DNA from 2 places in the Citrobacter sp. Cm046 genome. Region 1 is predicted to be linked to the other one. Evidence: predicted binding sites of a transcription regulator. Region 1 holds the regulator's gene; the other holds the start of a gene.

Region 1 (3,165 bases):
GTAAAACAGTGTCGCAGAGTGTAGTGAGTGAAATTCTCGCTGTGAAACGCTAATATTTGTTTACTGATTTCAAAATTTTTGTAGGCAGACTATGTGGTCGGAATATTCACTTGAAGTCGTTGATGCGGTTGCGCGTAACGGCAGCTTTAGTTCGGCTGCGCAGGAGTTGCACCGTGTACCTTCGGCGGTAAGCTACACCGTTCGTCAACTGGAGGAGTGGCTTGCAGTTCCGCTTTTCGAGCGACGTCATCGGGATGTGGAACTAACACCCGCAGGGGCGTGGTTTTTAAAAGAAGGTCGGTCTGTTATCAAAAAAATGCAGATCACTCGCCAGCAATGTCAGCAAATCGCCAACGGCTGGCGAGGGCAGCTCGCGATTGCAGTCGATAATATTGTGCGACCGGAACGCACCCGGCAGATGATTGTGGATTTCTATCGTCACTTCGATGATGTGGAACTGCTGGTTTTTCAGGAAGTGTTTAACGGTGTCTGGGATGCGCTATCGGATGGTCGCGTCGAACTGGCGATCGGTGCAACGCAGGCGATTCCGGTGGGGGGACGTTACACGTTTCGTGATATGGGAATGCTGAGCTGGAGTTGCGTGGTGGCGAGCCATCACCCGTTGGCTTCGATTCCCGGGCCATTAAGCGATGACACGTTGCGCAACTGGCCGTCGTTGGTTCGTGAAGATACTTCGCGCACGCTACCGAAACGAATCACATGGCTGCTGGATAACCAAAAACGTGTCGTGGTACCGGACTGGGAATCCTCTGCTACCTGTTTATCGGCTGGGCTATGTGTGGGCATGGTGCCAACACATTTTGCTAAACCGTGGATCGATAGCGGTAAGTGGGTTGCTTTGCAGCTGGAAAACCCTTTTCCTGATGCCGCATGTTGTCTGACCTGGCAGCAAAATGATACGTCGCCAGCACTGCTCTGGTTGCTGGACTACCTGGGAGATAGCGAAACGCTGAATAAAGAGTGGCTACGGGAGCCGGAACAGGCTCCCGTATAACAGGTTTAACGACGGTAATCGCGGAATGGGCCGTCGGCAACGGAGCGACGCTCCACCAGTCGAGGGTGGACCTCAATAGATTGCGACTCTTCGCGCTTGTTTACGATACGGTCTAACAGCATATTGAAGGCAGTCTCACCTAACGAATCTTTCGGCTGGTGAATCGTGGTCAACGCTGGCGTGAAGAAGCGGGCGTTGCGCACGTTGTCATAACCGATCAACGACACATCCTGCGGTACACGCAAACCCATCTCGTCAGCGGCGCAAAGAGCACCCATCGCCATGATATCGCCACCGCAGAAGACGGCAGTCGGACGATGCGACTGGGAGAGGATTTGCTGCATGGCGCGATATCCGGATTCTGGTTCAAAATCGCCCTGTACGATCCAGTTTTCAGGTACTTTAATCAGCGCTTCTTCCATCGCTTTCATAAATCCTGCCAGGCGTCCGGCGCCGGTGTTGCGCTCCATAGGGCCTGGGATCACGCCAATCTCGCGGTGGCCGCGTTCTACCAGATATCGACCCGCCATATAACCGCCTTCGAAAGCGTTATCAATGACCGTGTCGGTAAAGTCGGCTTTCGCTTCGCCCCAGTCCATGACGACCATCGGAATATGGCGATACTCTTCGAGCATGGAAAGCAGTGATTCCGGATACTCAGAACACATTACCAGTAAGCCATCGACGCGCTTTTGCGCCATCATTGAGAGATATGCCTGCTGCTTTTCGAGGCTATTCCATGCGTTACCCAGAATCAGCGTGTAGCCTTTCTGGAAACAATTTTTCTCAACGGCTTCGATAATTTCCGCGAAATAGGCGGCTTCGCTGCTGGTCGCCAACAAGCCGATCGACTTGGTGTGATTCACCTTCAGGCTGCGCGCAACTGCGCTGGGAGAGTAGTGCAACTCTTTAATGGCTGCCCAGACTGCATTACGCGTTTCTTCCGCGACAAAGCGCGTCTTGTTAATTACATGTGATACGGTTGTAGTGGAAACGTTTGCTCGCTTCGCTACATCTTTAATTGTTGCCATTACATCTCACTCCAGACCATATCCTAAGCTCCTGAGAATACTCCAGGTAAACGTTTGCCTTTACACACCCTTAACGCAACGTCAGAGTTGCGGCACGCCGGGAAAACGACACGGAACGTCAGGAAGGGGTCAATGGCCGGTACGCTAATCAAGTAAGCGTGGAATTTTGTCTGATCTTAACGAAAAGGGGAAGAGTTAAAAGCATTTATCAATATAAATCGTGAGAGATTTTTGCGTTCAAGTATGCAAAAATGCGCAATATCACTTTTTGTGTGGGAATAAAAAGGAGAAAACTTGATGAGCACCGATCTGAAATTTTCGTTAGTCACCACCATTATTGTTCTGGGCCTGATTGTAGCAAGTGGTTTGACCGCAGCACTGCATTGATTTACTCCGAGGGAGAGCAATCTCCCTCATCCCTTCAGCACGTTTTTCCCGTTCTATTATTTGCGAATTTGCAAAAGTCTTTTGCAAATTTGTTAACTTTATTATTTTTGCGATCAATGTCATGCTTTTGGCTCTTATTACGTGTCGTGCCACGGCTCGACGTTATGGAGTCGAAGTATGAAAATAAATTATCCGTTACTGGCACTGGCGATTGGTGCGTTCGGTATTGGCACGACCGAATTTTCTCCTATGGGATTATTACCCGTCATTGCCCGGGGTGTGGATGTCTCGATTCCTGCTGCCGGAATGTTAATCAGCGCATATGCGGTTGGCGTGATGGTGGGTGCTCCGTTGATGACATTGTTGCTTTCTCATCGTGCGCGCCGTAATGCGCTTATTTTTCTGATGGCGATATTTACACTGGGTAATGTGCTTTCGGCAATTGCACCGGATTACACCACTCTCATGCTTTCACGTATTTTGACCAGTCTTAATCACGGCGCTTTTTTTGGCCTTGGTTCTGTTGTGGCGGCGAGCGTGGTGCCAAAACACAAGCAGGCCAGCGCGGTTGCTACCATGTTTATGGGCCTAACGATCGCCAATATTGGCGGTGTCCCTGCGGCAACCTGGCTGGGCGAGACCATCGGCTGGCGAATGTCATTCTTGGCAACTGCGGGTCTGGGCGTGATTGCGATGATCAGTCTGTTCTTCTCGTTACCTAAAGGCGGGGCA
Region 2 (3,165 bases), on a different contig from region 1:
GCAGTTGTGTGCCGAAAACGGCAATCAGGCTGGAGAGTTAAACCGCCTGCTCCAGGCTGAAACTGTCGGCAGGGATCTGCGGTTTCAGTCTGTCGTTCATAATTTTGATGGCGTCACCGAGTTGCATCGTGCGTCCGGCAATAACGACTCCAGGCTGTGCGAGCAGACAAAGCGCGGCATTTTCACCAGGTTCAACCACTAACAAATTCACCTGTTCTTCGGTATCACTTAACCAGACACAGGCAGCATCTCCCACGGTCGGAGACCAGTTAAGGGTATGCGCTACAAAGTGCCAGCTTTTTGGCATCTGCGGTTTGAGATAACGAATAGCCACCAGCGCATTAAGCACCAGTTCAGCTTTTTGTTCTTTGGCTAAATCCAGGTAACGGCATTTTTCTTCAAAAGAAAAATAAAGTGCGGCATCATCAACACAAAAACCGGACGGAGAAAATGCATCAGGGGTGAGCATTTTGCGAGCAAAACGCGAGCGAAATAACATGCCATTGGCTAAATCGAGCATCATACGATCGTGCTCTTCATCATAATACCAGCGCCAGTTATCGTCAGGTTTAATTCGCATCAGTTTCTCTCCTTTCCTTAATCATCGCCGTCGCGGTAGTATCCTTTTTCCGCTTCGTTAATTGCCCTAATAATAAAAGCCTAAAATGTTTAAATAAGCAACAGTAAAGGAATATAAAACAACCAGGACTAGAAATAAAGCCCTGGTTGTCTGATTAAGGCAAAGTTCAGATATTGGTGACGATTTCTTTAATCAACGGCGGACCTTTAAAAATAAAGCCGGAATAAATCTGAACCAGCGAAGCACCCGCTGCTATTTTCTCACGCGCAGCAATAACGGAGTCGATACCGCCCACACCGATAATTGGCAGTTGCCCTTTTAATTCACGAGACAACATGCGAATAATTTCCGTACTTTTTAATTGCAGCGGTCGACCACTCAACCCACCCATTTGATCGCAATTTTTCATTCCCTGAACCAGAGAACGATCGAGTGTTGTGTTAGTGGCAATAACGCCATCGATATTATGGCGAACTAAACTATCAGCCACCTGGATCAGTTCTTCCTCAGAAAGATCCGGCGCGATCTTTACCGCCACTGGAACATATTTATGATGGATCGCTTGCAGATCGTTTTGTTTATTTTTAATTGCCGTCAGCAAATCATCCAGCGCTTCGCCGTATTGCAGCGTGCGTAATCCTGGGGTATTTGGCGAGGAAATATTCACCGCAATATAACCAGCATAAGCATAGACTTTTTCCATACAAATCAGATAGTCATCTTTGCCATTCTCTACCGGGGTATCTTTATTCTTACCAATATTAATCCCCAGAATACCGTCAAAATGCGATTTCTTAACGTTCTCCACCAGGTTATCAACACCCAGATTATTAAACCCCATACGGTTGATCAGACCTTCTGCATCCACCAGACGGAAAAGGCGCGGCTTATCGTTACCCGGTTGAGGTCGTGGCGTCACGGTGCCTATCTCAATCGAGCCGAATCCCATTGCGCCAAGTGCATCAATGCACTCCCCGTCCTTATCCAACCCGGCTGCCAGGCCAAGCGGATTTTTAAACGTCAGCCCCATACAGGTAACCGGCTTTGCGGGTACTTTCTGACGGACAAGCGCTTCAAGCGGCGTGCCCGTAATGCGACGTAATTGCTGGAATGTAAATTCATGAGCGCGCTCAGGATCGAGCTGAAAAAGGGCTTTACGAACGAAGGGGTAGTACATGAACTCTCCTGGATTCCCGGTGTGCAAACCGGGGGCGTATTATGTGCGATCGCGAGCAAAAAGGGAATTGACCTGTGGCAATAAATAGCAAACGTTTCCCTCCCGAGGTTCGTTTTATGCATTTTTCAGCTTTTCTATTCCGTATAAATCATTTCGATAAACAAAATCTCTCTGCCAGACTGCACAAATTGTTATCAATGTTAAATAAAAGCGAACAATTAGTTATAAGGAGAGTTTATAAATTATGCGCGTTATCACCCTGGCGGGAAGCCCACGCTTTCCCTCTCGCTCCAGTGCCTTACTGGAATATGCACGAGAAAAACTGAACGGGCAGGATGTCGATGTTTACCACTGGAACCTTCACAATTTTGAGCCAGAAGATCTGATCTATGCACGCTTTGACAGCCCAGCCCTGAAGGCGTTTATCGAACAGTTAAAAGATGCTGACGGACTGATTGTTGCCACTCCTGTATATAAAGCCGCTTACTCTGGCGCTCTGAAAACGTTGCTCGACCTGCTTCCTGAACGCGCGCTGGAAGGAAAAGTTGTTCTGCCATTGGCGACCGGCGGCACAGTTGCACATCTGTTGGCTGTCGATTACGCGCTGAAACCGGTGCTGAGCGCACTCAAAGCCCAGGAGATCCTGCACGGCGTTTTTGCCGACGATTCGCAGATCATCGATTATCAACATAAGCCGCAGTTTACGCCAAACCTGCAATTGCGCCTGGACAGCGCGCTCGACACTTTCTGGCTGGCGTTGCATCGCCGCGATGTGCAACTTCCACCGTTGAACGCTCTGCGAGGTGCGGCCCATGTTTAATTTACTAAAGCGTCACACTTCGTGGCTGGCGCTGAGCGGACTGCTTTCTCTGTCAACACTGGCTCACGCCGCAGACGCGGCGCCAGACGTACTGCGTATCGGCTATCAGAAAAGTAGCATCAGCATGGTGCTGGCAAAAAACCATCAGCTACTGGAAAAACGCTATCCGCAGACGAAAATCTCCTGGGTAGAATTTCCAGCCGGCCCGCAAATGCTGGAAGCATTGAATATCGGCAGCATCGATCTGGGCAGCACCGGTGATATTCCGCCGATCTTTGCCCAGGCTGCCGGAGCCGACCTGGTCTACGTGGGCGTCGAACCCGCCAAGCCGAAAGCCGAAGTCATTCTGGTGCCGAAAAATAGCCCAATTCAAACCGTTGCAGAACTGAAAGGACACAAAGTCGCCTTCCAGAAAGGCTCAAGTTCACACAATCTACTGCTCCGTGCCCTGCAACAGGCCGGGCTGAAATTTACCGACATTCAAGCTACTTATCTGACGCCCGCTGACGCCCGTGCCGCCTTCGAACAGGGAAACGTTGATGCCTGGGCTATCTGGGATCCGTACTACTCCGCAGCCTTGCTGCAAGG

Evidence for each region. The regulator PurR, encoded in region 1, represses purine synthesis genes. The targets are predictions, from matches to a motif close to CANGCAAACGTTTGCNTG.
Region 2: pyrD (quinone-dependent dihydroorotate dehydrogenase) is a predicted target of PurR. The motif match lies at 1,842-1,859, and genes of this name have one in related genera.

The regions. Positions count from the first base shown of each region.
Region 1 is NZ_JAOWGP010000037.1:10,046-13,210, reverse strand. It holds gene punR (DNA-binding transcriptional activator PunR) at 92-1,015, shown strand; gene purR (HTH-type transcriptional repressor PurR) at 1,021-2,046, opposite strand; gene cydH (cytochrome bd-I accessory subunit CydH) at 2,344-2,433, shown strand; gene OGX98_RS08790 (MFS transporter) at 2,611-3,165, shown strand, end outside.
Region 2 is NZ_JAOWGP010000034.1:210,628-213,792, reverse strand. It holds gene OGX98_RS05805 (YcbX family protein) at 1-41, shown strand, start outside; gene zapC (cell division protein ZapC) at 38-580, opposite strand; gene pyrD (quinone-dependent dihydroorotate dehydrogenase) at 747-1,757, opposite strand; gene ssuE (NADPH-dependent FMN reductase) at 2,002-2,577, shown strand; gene OGX98_RS05785 (sulfonate ABC transporter substrate-binding protein) at 2,570-3,165, shown strand, end outside.